3 regions of the Saccharopolyspora sp. NPDC000995 genome follow, and region 1 is predicted to be linked to each of the others. Evidence: riboswitches for the same ligand, from Rfam matches in the RefSeq annotation. Region 1 holds a riboswitch; each other region holds the start of a gene.
What was found. A riboswitch is a leader RNA that binds a small molecule or an ion and turns the genes downstream of it on or off. The one in region 1 is predicted to bind thiamine pyrophosphate.
Positions count from the first base shown of each region.

Region 2: another riboswitch for thiamine pyrophosphate. It lies ahead of thiO (glycine oxidase ThiO); the one in region 1 lies ahead of ACWDKQ_RS33725 (purine-cytosine permease family protein).
Region 3: another riboswitch for thiamine pyrophosphate. It lies ahead of thiD (bifunctional hydroxymethylpyrimidine kinase/phosphomethylpyrimidine kinase); the one in region 1 lies ahead of ACWDKQ_RS33725 (purine-cytosine permease family protein).

Region 1 covers NZ_JBSFLZ010000186.1:1,886-6,282, reverse strand. The annotation lists gene ACWDKQ_RS33740 (hypothetical protein) at 1-156, opposite strand, end outside; gene ACWDKQ_RS33735 (VOC family protein) at 476-868, opposite strand; gene ACWDKQ_RS33730 (helicase HerA-like domain-containing protein) at 938-1,426, shown strand; TPP riboswitch at 1,437-1,550, shown strand; gene ACWDKQ_RS33725 (purine-cytosine permease family protein) at 1,541-2,869, shown strand; gene ACWDKQ_RS33720 (family 2 encapsulin nanocompartment cargo protein polyprenyl transferase) at 3,135-4,178, opposite strand; gene ACWDKQ_RS33715 (family 2B encapsulin nanocompartment shell protein) at 4,224-4,397, opposite strand, start outside.
Region 2 covers NZ_JBSFLZ010000043.1:28,899-33,295, forward strand. The annotation lists gene ACWDKQ_RS16525 (FUSC family protein) at 1-514, shown strand, start outside; gene ACWDKQ_RS16530 (hypothetical protein) at 536-670, shown strand; gene thiG (thiazole synthase) at 702-1,466, opposite strand; gene thiS (sulfur carrier protein ThiS) at 1,614-1,814, opposite strand; gene thiO (glycine oxidase ThiO) at 1,802-2,932, opposite strand; TPP riboswitch at 2,923-3,028, opposite strand; gene thiE (thiamine phosphate synthase) at 3,150-3,821, shown strand; gene ACWDKQ_RS16555 (S1 family peptidase) at 3,934-4,397, opposite strand, start outside.
Region 3 covers NZ_JBSFLZ010000003.1:104,912-109,308, forward strand. The annotation lists gene tenA (thiaminase II) at 1-496, opposite strand, end outside; gene thiD (bifunctional hydroxymethylpyrimidine kinase/phosphomethylpyrimidine kinase) at 758-1,555, opposite strand; TPP riboswitch at 1,543-1,638, opposite strand; gene ACWDKQ_RS02525 (hypothetical protein) at 1,686-1,982, opposite strand; gene ACWDKQ_RS02530 (hypothetical protein) at 2,143-2,883, shown strand; gene ACWDKQ_RS02535 (hypothetical protein) at 3,125-3,367, shown strand; partial or broken gene ACWDKQ_RS02540 (ISKra4 family transposase) at 3,469-3,780, shown strand; gene ACWDKQ_RS02545 (hypothetical protein) at 3,979-4,176, shown strand; gene ACWDKQ_RS02550 (AMP-binding protein) at 4,306-4,397, shown strand, end outside.

The DNA.
Region 1 (4,397 bases):
GCGGGGTTCGGCGCGGTAGTCCTTGTCAGGCCAGAATGGCCATTCCTCGAAGGCCAGGCACTTCCCGTCCGGGGCGAACCGCAGGATCCACAGATCCCGGTACTCCTGGGCCGCCGGGCCGCCGTAGCGGACCACCTCCCGCACGACAGCGGTCACCTTCGAGCGCCACAGGGCTGCTCGTCAGCCGGAAATCCTCGTCGGGCCCGACGCGCTCGGCCTCCCACATCCGCCCGATGGCGTCGAGCCCCACAACGGGTTTGCGGTACGGGCCTGCTGGTACGTCGGGTCAGAGGTGAAGATCGGCCACCACAGCCAGTCGCATTCACCACAACACCATTCCCATCATGATCAACCCCGTCCACTCCACGGGGGCGAGCCGCACGCCCACCACCGGAAACACCGCTACTTGACTTCGCCCTCATAGGCTGCACAGAAGGCAAAGCGCTAACGGGCCCTGACATGGCCAGGTAGTGGGTCAGCTGGATTGGTCGCCGCTGCCGTAGGGGCGGGTGAGGATTTCCAGGGCGTGGCCGTCGGGGTCGTCGAAGTAGACGCCGCGCCCGCCGTCCCGGGTGTTGATCTGCCCCGCGTCGTGGTGCCCGGGGTCCGCCCAGTAGGGCAGTTCCCGCGCCTGGATCCGCGCGAAGATCTCGTCGAACTCGCCTTCGCTGACCAGGAACGCGTAGTGCTGCGGGGTGATCTCCTCTTCAGTCTCCAGGTAGTCCAGCGTGACGTCGTTGCTGGTCTGGGCGCACATGAACGGCCCGAAGGGTTCCGGATCGGGCAGCCCGAGCAGATCGGCGGCGAACCGTGCATTGGCGATCTTGTCGGTGGTGGCGACGATCGTGTGGTTGAGCTGAACGGCCATGGTATTGCTCGCTTTCCTCGTCGTGCTGCGGTACTCCGGAGGGTAGGACTTCGACCAAGGTCGAAGTCAATGGGAACGGCAGCCGGACCCGTCCAGGCATCGCTCGTCCGGGTGGCGATTCGTCGGCGCGTGCCCGGCGGCCTACCGTCGAGCAGGCGGGAACCGGCGAGGAGCGGGGAGCCCGGTGGCGGACAACGCGCCACGGACGATCGCTCGGGCAACGTGATCGAGGGGGCGCGGTCGAGCTCGGCGCGTAACGAGGTGCGGGCCGGTGCGGCGTCGTCCGATTTGCGCGGAAAGTACGAGCAGGCCGTCGATCGGGAATCCGCCTATGAACTGCTGTCGAAGAAGGTCGCCGCCCGGGAGTCGCCCGAAGCGCCGGAGGAGCCGGAAGCGCCGGAGGAGCCGGGGCTGTTCGAGAAGGCGATGGAGAACCCCGAGGCGCGGTCGTTCTTCCGATCGCGGCGAGCACCCTCGGCCGGGAGATCACCCGGGGATTGTTCGGCAACCGCCGTAGGTGATCGGACTCACCTGACATCCGTCACCTCCTCGGGGTAAAGTGCCTCCAACTTATCCACGCGGGAGCTCGGGCGCACCGGGCTGAGAGGGTGGCACCGCACGCGCCACCGACCGCAGAACCTGTCCGGATAATGCCGGCGTAGGGAGCTGTTGATGGCGCTTGACGTCGATCGTGCCGAAGTTCCTCACACCCTGGACGAACCGGCGCCCAAGACGCTGGGCGTACTCGACCAGGGCGCGTTCTGGGGCAACCTCGGGGTGAGCTTGCTCGGGTTCAGCGGGGCGCTGGCCGTGCTCGCGCCGAGCGGAGTGCCGCAGCTGTCCTTCACGGCCGCCGTCACCGCGTGCGTGGTGGGCACCGTCATAGGCAGCATCATGGTCGGGATTTCGGCGATCCCCGGGGCGCGCACCGGGGCACCCGCGATGATGTTGCTGCGGGGCCTTTTCGGCACCAAGCTGTCCTACCTGCCGACCGTGCTGAACGTCCTGCAGTTGGTCGGCTGGGGCACCTTCGAGCTTCTGGTGATCGCGCAGGGCGCGGAGGCGCTGTTCGGCGGCGGCCCGCGATGGTTGTACGTGGTGCTGGCCGGGGCGCTGACCACCGCGCTCACGCTGCGCCCGCTCGGCGCGCTGCGCCTGTTGCGGCGCTACGTCAGCATCGCGGTGGCGATCGCGATGGTGTTCTTCTTCGTCCAGCTGCTGGTGAGCAATCCGCTGCCGGACATGAGCACCGGTTCCTGGCAGGGGTTCTGGCCGGGCGCGGACGCCGCGCTGGCCGTCGCGGTGTCCTGGATCCCGGTTGCCTCGGACTACTCGCGGCACTCGAAGTCGGCGACCGGCGCGTTCACCGCCGCGACGGTGGGCTACTCGGTCACCCAGATCGCCTGCTACCTGCTTGGGCTGCTCGGGTTGGCGCTGGTCGCCGGCGATGCCGACAAAGCGTTCGACCCGCTGCTGGCGGTTCCGCTCGGGGTGATCTTCTTCGGGATCCTGGTGCTTCGCGAGGTCGACCAGTCCTTCGCCAACACCTACTCGACCGCGGTCTCCATCCAGAACCTGCGGCCCAGCGCGGACCGCCGGGTGCTGTGCCTGGTCGTCGGCGCGGTGATCACGCTGTTCGCGCTGACCCTGGACATCGCCCAGTTCTCGAACTTCCTGTTGCTGATCGGCTCGGTGTTCGTGCCGATGTTCGGCGTGCTGGCGGTGGACTACTTCGTGCACGCCCGCCGCCGCGACTGGGACCTGTCCGCGCAGGCCCCGTCCCGCTGGGGCATGCTGCTTGCCTGGCTGCTCGGCTTCTCGACGTTCCAGCTGATCAACCCGGGCGAGCTCGGCTGGTGGAGCCAGCTGTGGACGGGTGTGCGGGACGCGCTCGGCTTCACGGTACCGACGTGGATGAGCGCTGCCCTCACCTCGTTCCTCGTGGCCGCCCTCGCGGCTGCGCTCATCGGAGCCTTCCGCCGCCGCCCCGACGGGAGCTGAGCTCAGCGGCCATCCGTGACGGAGCCGCGTCCGCTTCGCGCGGTTTGACCCGGTGATCGCTTCACAGGGCCACGAACTCCGGGCTCTTCAAGGACAGTTGCGCGGTCGACCCCGGCGCAGAACGAGCGCGGTGCGGCGAGCAGCACCGCGCGCTGTTGACTCGGCATGTCTGCACTCCGAACTCGATCGGCTGTTGCCGAACCCCGGCCGCCGCCCGGAGGCGGTGTTCCCAGATCCGGGTGGTAGCCGGGATCGGTGGTCGGTGTCAGTGGTCGCGGCGGGTCATCAGGTGGGCGAGGGCGCTGAGCTCCTCGGCCGCGCGCGGGGCCGGGTCGCAGCGGTGCAGGTCGCTCAGCGCGGATGCGAGCAGGTCGTCGGCTTGGTTCTGGCTCCAGGCGCGCCCACCGGCCAGCGCGATCAGCTCGGCGGACTGGGCCAGGTCGCTGCTGGACAGCGGCTGGTCGCGGAGGTAGAGGGCGGCCAGCCGCCGACCGGCCTGCGTGCCGGAGGTCAGCGCGGAAACCACCGGCAGGGTCTTCTTGCGGGTGCGCAGGTCGGAGAACACCGGTTTGCCGGTGACCGCCGGATCGCCCCAGATGCCCAGCAAGTCGTCGACGTGCTGGAAAGCCAGCCCCAGCCGCTCGCCGAAGCTGCGGAGCCGGGCGACCTGGTCGGCCTTGCCACCGCCGAACATCGCGCCGACAGCGCAGGCGCAGCCAAGCAGCGCCCCCGTTTTGTCCCGGGCCATCCGCTGGCATTCGGTCAGTTCCACGTTGCGCTGGTCCTCGAAGGCGAGGTCCGCGATCTGGCCGTTGATCAGGTTCAGCACAGCGGTGCTCAACATCCGCATCGCCGTGGCGGCCTCGGGATGCCGGCACGACGACAGCACGTCGGCGGCCAGCGAGAGCATGGCATCGCCGGCGAGGATGGCGGGACCGCTGCCGAAAACCGTCCACGTCGTCGGGCGGTGTCTCCGGGTGACATCGCCGTCCATCACATCGTCGTGCAGCAGCGAGAAGTTGTGCGCCAACTCCACGGCGACGGCTGCGGGCACCGCGTCAGCCGGATCTCCGCCTACGGCGGCGGCGGCGAGCAGCACCATCGTGGGTCGCAACGCCTTTCCCCGGTCGGCGCGGACCGGATTGCCGCGCTCGTCCAGCCAACCTAGGTGGTAGCCGGAGATTTGCTGCATGCGGGTGGGCAACCGGTCGACCGCTGCCCGCAGGGCGGGCTCGACCATCGCGCGGCTACGCGTCAGCGCCTCGTAGGCCGTACCCGCCTTGTTGGCGTCTTGGTGAATGGTGGTCATCCGATTTCCCTTCGACCGATCTTGCTGTGCTGGGAAGAAGCGTTGTCAGCGGGCTATCTCGACTCGTTCGAGGACGCCGAGGGCATCCGGGACCAGGACGGCGGTGGAGAAGTAGGTGCTGACCAGGTAGGAGATGACGGCTTGGTCGTTGATGCCCATGAAGCGCACCGACAGGCCGGGCCGGTACTCGTCCGGGATGCCGGTCTGGTGCAGGCCGAC
Region 2 (4,397 bases), on a different contig from region 1:
GCCGGACGTGCGCGGCGCGGTGCGGTCCACGGTGTGGGCGGTGTCCGAACTGCTGCGCAGCGTGCGAGCGGCCGGCCAGGGCGTCGATCTGCCCGTGGCGCTGCAGGCGGCGAACGTGCTGGCGCTGCGGCGCACCCAGGACCTGCTGGGCATGCCGGCAATGCTCGACGGGACCGGTGAGGAGACCGACGACGACCGCGCTACGCGTGCGGCGGCAATCGCGCTCGACGCGTTGCGGCAGGACGTCGCGACGCTCGCGTTCCGGCCTGAAGCCGAGCAGGCAGTCGCGGTTCCGGCGCTGCGCGCGGTGGACGACCTGCTGGGCGGCAAGCCGACGGCGAAGATCCCGGACGTGCCGGCGGGCAGCGCCCCGGCGACGGAGCTGCTGGCGAGCTCGCTGGTGGAGAACGCCCTGCACGCCCGCCAGGCGATCGACCGGACCTTCGGCTACGACAGCCCGTGGAAGAGCTACACGATCAGCTTCGTCCGCCCCGAACGCCTCCACATCCGCTGACCCGGGTACCGAACCCGGATGATGTCGCTGGTGCTGGCCGCCAAGCTGCTGGCGGTCGGCGCCGGCGCGGCGATCATGATCGTGGACGGCTTCATCGGCATCGGTGTGGGCTGGCGGCTCGGCAGGGACCGGCCAGCCCCCGACCGGTTCTGGTGAGCCGGTCCCGGTCGGCCAGCGCCCTCCGCTCTCACTCCAGCGGACGGCCGGGGCTGGAGGCCTGGGCCCAGAAGCGCTTGGGAATTCGGCCCGCCAGGGACGCCAGGCGGCCTCCCTCGACCGCCGCTCGCATCGCCGCCGCCATGCGCTCCGGGTCCTGGGCGCGGGTCACCGCAGTGGCCAGGAGGACGGCGGAGCAGCCGAGCTCCATCGCCAGCGCCGCGTCCGAGGCCGTGCCGATGCCCGCGTCCAGCACGACCGGCACCGATGCGCGAGAGACGATCATCTCGATGTTGTGCGCGTTCCGGATGCCCAGGCCGGTGCCGATCGGCGAACCGAGCGGCATCACCGCCGCGCAGCCGACCTCCTCCAACTTCAGCGCCAGCACCGGGTCGTCGTTGGTGTAGGCGAGCACCACGAAGCCCTGGTCGACCAGCTGTTCCGCGGCGTCGAGCAGCTCCACCGGGTCGGGCAGCAGGGTGTCCTCGTCGGCGACTACCTCCAGTTTGACCCAGTTCGTCTCCAGCGCCTCCCGCGCCAGCTGCGCGGTCAACACGGCCTCAGCCGCCGTCCGGCAGCCCGCCGTGTTCGGCAGGGCTTCGATGCCGAGCTTGCGCAGCAGGTCGAGCACCCCGGTGCCGCCGCCGGCGTCTGAGCGGCGCATCGCCACTGTCGTCAGCTCGGTTCCGGACGCGATCAGCGCACGCTCCAGGACCGCGAGGTTCGTCGCCCCTCCGGTCCCGGTGATCAGGCGCGAACCGAACTCGCGGCCTGCGATCACCAACGGGTCGTCCATAACTCTCCTAATGATGGGTTCGGGTGGCGCGGAAACCGATGCTCCGGTTCGAGGCGCATGTACTTCATCTGCCCCGCAACGGGTCGGTTCGGGCTGGCCCGCAACCTTCCGGGTTGTAGCCCCTCATCCGGGTGGGGCGGAGCCACGTCACCCTCCTTGCACTGCGGTGAGGACCTCGATGGTGGCATCGGGGCTCAGCGTGGTGCCCGGCCACATGGCACGCGGCACCACCGCCCCGTCCAGCGCCACGGCCACGCCCCGGTCGGGCACCCCGAATTCCTGCAGCACCGTCGCGAGCACTGCGTCGGCGGCTACCTGCCGGGTCTCCCCGTTTATCACGACGTGCACTGCTGTCCTCCCCATCGGCTCGGATCGGCGGCCTTGATCTCGGTGGCAGGCTCCTCGCCGTGCAGCAGCGCGAGCACCGCCTCGACGGTGACCGGGGCGAGCAGGAAGCCGCCGCGGTGATGCCCGGTGGCCGCCAGCACACCAGGTTCCAGCCAGCCAATCACCGGCAGGTTGTCGTCGGTGCTCGGGCGCAACCCGGCCGCGGACTCGACGAGCTGGTACTCGGTGATACCCGGCATCAGCCGCTCGGCGGCGGCGATCAGGTCCCGCACCCCGCCCACGGTGACCTCGGTGTCGAACCCGACTTCGTACTGGGTGGCGCCGAGCACCAGCCCGCCGTCGTCGCGCGGCACCAGATAGGTCTGCCGTCCGCGCACCGGGCCGCGGATCGTGCGGCTGGGCGGCGGCAGCGCCGTGGTCCGCGCGCGCAGGCGGAGGATTTCGCCTTTCACCGGCCGGATTCGGTCCTTCAACGCGGGGTGCAGCGCGCCCGAGTGGACGCCCGCCGCGATCACCGCGACATCGCAGTCCACAGTGGAATCGTCTTCGAGCTCCACCGCGCCAGGCCGGACCCGCTTCGCGTTCGCGGCGACGAAATCGACGCCTGCCGCAGCGGCGGCCGCGCGCAGCGCAGCCAGCGCGAGGCGGTTGTCGGCCGCGAGGTCGCCCGGCACCTCAAGCCCACCGCGCACCGCCGGTCCCAGGGATGGCTCCAGGTGTCGCACCTCCCGGCTGGTCAGGCGGGTGACGGTGCGGCCGAGCCGGGCGAGGTGATCGACGAGGCTGTCCAGCTCGGCCCGGTCGGCGCTGTCCACGCCGACGACCAGGGTTCCCTCACGGCGCAATCCCGAAGGCAGGCCGGAGGCTCGACCGAGCTCGTCGGCGAACGCCGGCCACAGCCGCAGCGACGCCTCGCCCAGTTCCAGCAGTTCCTCTTCGCCGGGCCACGCCTCGGCGATCGGCGCCAGCATCCCGCCGGCCACGTTGGAAGCCCCGGACGCCGGTTCGGCGTCGACGAGCTGCACCCGATGTCCCGCGGCGGCTGCGCGCCAGGCCACGGACATGCCGATCACGCCGCCGCCGACAACGACGACGTACTTCTTCCGTCCTTCAGACACTTCACGCTCCCTGCGCCGGCATGACCCGGATCAGGTTCGACGGTCGGGGCCAACGCCCCCTCTCAGCCCGGTACCCGGACTCCCGTGCTCACCGAGGACCACCGTACCGGGCGAGGATCGCGACGTCAGGAGCGAGGTCGAGCAATTTTCACGATGCCCGGGGCGTGAGCGCCAAGCGCGTCCGGCGACCGCGCCGCAGGGGGCTACCCTGTGGAACATGCCTGGATTGGACGGCTTCGGCATCCGCGCCCGCCTCGACGAATCGCGGCTATACCTGTGCACCGACGCGCGCACCGAGCGCGGTGATCTCGCGGAGCTCGCGGACGCCGCCTTGGCCGGCGGGGTCGACATCATCCAGCTGCGGGACAAGAAACCGAACGGCGCTCCGCTGGAGGCCCGCCACGAGCTGGCGGCGCTGGAGGTGCTGGCCGAGGCCTGCGTGCGGCACGGCGCGCTGCTCGCGGTGAACGACCGCGCTGACGTAGCGATGGCTGCCGAGGCCGACATCCTGCATCTCGGGCAGGACGACCTGCCGGTAGAGATCGCCCGGCGCATCGTCGGCGAGCACGTCGTGATCGGCCGGTCCACGCACGACGTGGTGCAGGCCGATGCCGCGGCCACCGAACCCGGTGTGGACTACTTCTGCACCGGTCCGGTGTGGACGACCCCGACCAAGCCGGGGCGCCAGGCGGCTGGGCTCGACCTGGTGGAGCACGCCGCGGAGCACCGCGGGCACGGTCGGCCGTGGTTCGCGATCGGCGGCATCGGCCCGGACAACCTCGACGAGGCACTCAAGGCCGGGGCGGAGCGGATCGTCGTGGTCCGCGCGATCACCGAAGCCGAGGACCCCCGGGCGGCAGCCCGAGAACTCCGCGACCGCCTGGGCTGACGCCCGTCGATCCCTGGCCCGCACCGAACGTGCACCGAGAGCAGTTGCACTGAAACCGTGACACTCCGGACATGACGCGGCCCCTGGCTGATCGCCGGGGCCGGTCGGGGAGTTACTGGGTGAGCAAGCTCAGGCCGTAGGCCTGGAGGATCTCGTTCACCGGCTGGAAGTAGGTCGTGCCGCCGGAGGTGCAGTCGCCCGAACCGCCCGAGGTCACGCCCTGGGCCTGGTTGCCGGACAGCCACGAACCACCGGAGTCACCGGGCTCTGCGCAGACGTCGGTGCGGGTCAGGCCGGTCACGGTGCCCTGCGGGTATCGCACGGTCTGGTTCTTGGCCTGCACCGAACCGCAGCGCCAGCCCGTGGTGGAACCGGAACGGCAGATGGACCCGCCCACGGCGGACTCGGTGGAGCCGGCCACGCTGACGTTGCTGCCGTTGTACTGGTTCACCAGCGCCCTCGGAGTCTCCTCGGCACCGACCCGGACCCAGGCGTAGTCGTTGTCCGGGAACGACGAGCCCTCGAACCGGCCAGTGGGCTGCGACGTGGTGTCGCCCTCGTTGCCGCAGTGCCCGG
Region 3 (4,397 bases), on a different contig from region 1:
GGTGATCTTCGGCACCGCCGGTGGCTTCCAGGATGGTGGTGCCCACGTGCTGGTACACCCAGAAGCACGGCAGGATCGCCGCCAGCAGCACCGGATACGACTCGGTCAGCGCGGTCGCCCGCAGGTACGAGGTGTAAGCCAGGCATGACGGGGACGTGTCGATCCCGGCGATCTCGGCGTCGGTGAGGCCGAACTCCGCGACGTAACCGGCATGCAAACGGCGCTCCTCGACCAGTGCGCCCTGGGACGCACCGGCCAGGAACGCCGCGTCCTCGGCGTTGTCGGCCCGCGTCGCGGCGGCCGCCAGCGCCTGCGCGAAACCGACCAGGTAGCGCGCGTCCTGCACGATGTAGAACGCGAACCGGTCGCGGTCCAGGGTGCCATCGGTGAGCGCGGTGTTGAACGGGTGCTCGACGATCGCCTGCTGCAGATCGGCGGTGAGCGCCCATGCCTCGGCGCAGAAACCGTCGGCGGGCGGAGCGGGCAGCTTACTCATCAGGACCTCTCGTCGTATGCGCAACCCCGGTGCACTGCTGGGTGCCGGTGCCGCTTTAGAACCAGTTCTTCTATGTCTTCGAAGCGCCGGAAGCGCTTAGCCCACCTGTGCGAACTTGCACCGCCGCGGGTTCTCAGACGTCATCTGGCAAGGACTGCCCCGAAGCCGGTCATGCGCAAATCGGGGGCCCCAAAGTCCAGGCGATGTCTGAGGTTGCGCCACCCGCACCGCCGCGCGAGGCGAGCCCGAAACCGGAAACGGTCACCACCAGTGGTGGAAGTGGTGCACCGGGCCGTGGCCGTGGCCCACATCGAGCCGGTCGGAAGCGCGCAGAGCCTCCGTCAGGTACTCCTTGGCCTCGCGCACCGCTTCGAGCCAGTCCGCGCGCTGCGGGCGCAGCGCCGCTATAGCGGCCGACAGCGTGCAGCCGGTGCCGTGGTCGTTGGTGGTCACGACGCGCTCGCTGGAGAGGAATTCGGCGATGCCGTCGCCGTAGAGCAGGTCCGAGCTGGACCGGCCGTCGAGGTGACCGCCCTTGAGCAGCACCTGCTTCGCGCCCAACCCGGCCAGCCGCTCGGCCTGCGCGGGCATGTCGTCGGGGTCGGTGATCTCCGGCTCGCCCAGCAGATCGGCGGCCTCGGGCAGGTTCGGGGTGATCAGGTCCACGCGCGGCAGCAGCTCGTCGCGCAGCACGCTGACCGCCTCAGGCGCGAGCAACCGGTCACCGCTCTTGGCGACCATCACCGGATCCAGCACAACGCGCGGCAGCGCGTAGCGGTCGAGGACCCCGATCACCGCGCGGATCACCTCGGCGTTGGCCAACATGCCGATCTTGACCGCGTCCACCCGCACGTCGTCGAGCAGTGTGACCAACTGCGCGGTGATGAACTCCGGCGGCACCTCGTGGACCTCGGAAACGCCGGTGGTGGTCTGCGCGACCAGCGCGGTGATCACGGACATGCCGTAGGCGCCGTGCGCGGAGAAGGTCTTCAGATCGGCTTGCACACCGGCGCCGCCGCTGGGGTCGGTGCCTGCGATGGTCAGCACATTGGGAACCATGACGTCCCTCCGCTAGTACGAGCTAGGTCAGGTTCAACGGGTCTGTTCTCAGCCCGGCAGCCCGGGCACCCCGCGTCACTGCCACCAACCTAACAACCGGGGCCGCCGCGCGACCACGCCCTCGGCGTCCTCAGTCGATCAGGCCCACCACCACGCCGGCGGTGAGCACCTCGCCGGGCCGCACCTGGTGCCAGAGCGTTCCGGTGGCCAGCGCCGAAACCCACCCGATCGTCGTGCCGCAGCAGTCGTCGGCGACCTGGACCTCCGCCACCCGATCGCCGACGTGCACCCGGCTGCCGTCCGAGACCAGCCAGCACACCAGCACTCCACGTGCCCGACCGTGACCGGCCCGCTGTCGCCTCAACTCAGGAAAGTGCACCTCGGTCATCCCCGCCCCCTCGGTGATGGCTTCAGCATTGCCGCGCATGCGCCTCGCGACAAGACCGCCCGGCCGCCGAGCGGTCGGTGCCTGCTCCGATAGGCGCACGGCCGCTCGCCCGGCGCCCGGCACAGCGATCGAATTCACACCATGAAGGCCCCCACCGGCAGGCCAGCCAACCCTTCGTCGCGGACTAAAGTGGTTGATGATGGAAACCACGACCGATGCCCCGAGCTTCGCCCGTTCCCGCCGGCAGCCCCGGCCGGAGGATCCCGCCCGGATCTGGGCCCCGCTGGCGGACCTGACCGAAGCCGCCGTGGCGGCCGCCGGTTCGGGGACGGTGGCGATCACCCGCGGATTCGACCGCAACAGCAGGCAGCGCGCGAATGCGCTGCGCGAGTTGCTGAACCGGCGCGACGTCGCCGCGGTTGAAGTGACTCCGGCTCCCGGCAGCGACCGGCTGCTGGCCGACGCCGAGATCACCGCGGTGGTCAACCTGATCGGCGCCGGATCGTGGCAGCCCTACCGGGTGGCCGCCGAGCTGCGCGCCCCGGTGCTCGCGCCGAAGCCCGGCGACGGCCCCGCCGAGGAGGTCAAGCGGGACGTGATCGCCCTGGCCGGCGACTCCGGCCAGCGTGACGTCGCGATCTCGCACGTCGCCGTGCGCGCCGAGGACCCTGCCGGCAGCCGGCTGGTCCTGACCTTCGACGGTGAGCAGCTGACGGTGCCCGGCGGCTGGCTGACCATGACGGTGCAGGGCGGCAAGCTGCAGGTTCAGGTCGGCGGCGCGGACATCCCGGAGCGGACGCTGACCACCCGCGAGATCCGGGTCGAGGCCTTCGACGCGCCGCACCGGCTGGTGCGCGACGAGCTGCCGATCGCCGACTTCGAGGAAGCCGCGGTTACCTTCACCGCCGAACCGAACGGCCTGGTGGTCCGCCCGGTCTGAAGACCGGCCGCCCCCGCCGGTGTCCGCAGTTTCAATTGGGTGTGGCTCTTTTGCTCTCCGGATCAACCACTACCGGTACTTACTAGGGGAGCTGTGGTCGGGGGGTTCGGCGGGCGGTGATCATGAAAGGGGCTCCTTCTGACTACGTGGTGGGCGTCTGACGTCCATCAACGTAAAGAAGGAGCCCTGTGGCAGGTACGCGAACCACGATGTCGCCGGAGCGTTCGAATCCTCTCGGGCGGTGTTCGGGTCGATCATCACGGAGCTCGGCGCCGTTGACCGTGGCATCACGCATGGCGAGCTGGAAGAGCCGCTGACCGAGCGGTCCCGGCAGTTGATGCGCCGGCTGCTACAGAAACATCTTGATCTTCGTGCGGTGCGTGAGCACCCGGTTCCCGGTGGCGTGACCGGCCCCGAGGGCATACAGCGCACTCTCCTGGAGCGGGTCGCCGGCGTGGTCTGGCCACGGTGTTCGGGGAGGTGACCGTGACCCGGCTGGCCTACCGGCGCCGGCTGAGTGCACTGTCCATCCCGCGGACGGCGTGCTGAACCTGCCGGCCGAGATGCACACGAGGCGACCCGACCCCGACGCAACGCAAAAACGCCGCAGCCACGGTCACCTACCTCACCCGCAAAGCCCAAGTCGGCTACCTCGACTACCCCACCGCCCTGACCCACGGCTGGCCCATCGCCACCGGCATCATCGAAGGCGCCTGCCGCCACCTCATCGCCGACCGCATGGACATCACCGGCGCCCGCTGGAAACCACCCGGCGCCGAAGCCATCCTCCAACTCCGCGCCCTCCACACCAACGGCGACTTCAACGACTACTGGACCTACCACCTCACCCAAGAACAACAACGCAACCACCCCACCCGCACCATCCCCCGAGCATGACCTACCCCCAAAAGCGCCACACCCAACTGAAACTGCGCCCACTCTGCGTATTGCACTCCTTACCGGGGAGTGCGCCAGAAGCTTTCGGGTGACTTATGCGCAGAACCGCCGTCACGGTGCGCGCCCAACTGCGTCCCTCGATCAACAACCGCGCGCGGGAGGCAAAGCGCGAGGACAGCAACAGGGAGGCTGGGGATCGTGGAGCCCGCCAGGCAGTGGCACGTGAGCTGCCGCGATGTCACCGGCAGACGCCGGGACATGTCAGTGTTGATCAATCAGGGGAACGTGGTCGTGATCGCTCCACCGGGTGAGACCGCGGTGCTTTCCCCGCTGGAGGTCGGCAGACTGCGCGCGGCCCTGCGCGACGCGATCGTGGTGGCCGCCGAAATGGAGTGAATCCCCTCGTGAGCGCGGTGGCTGCGGTCCGCCGGCCGCCGCGCTCACGATCGCAGTCTTTCCCCGCAAGTCGGCTCGCGGCGATATCTACTCCCGGTAACCTGGCGACCGAGAGGTGACTGCGTGAGCATGTTCTGGCAACGATCAGCCGCGCTGCTCCGGCGCGGAACGACCGGCCTGCACACGGTGTCCGTCCTGTGCAAGCAGGGCGTGATCAGCCC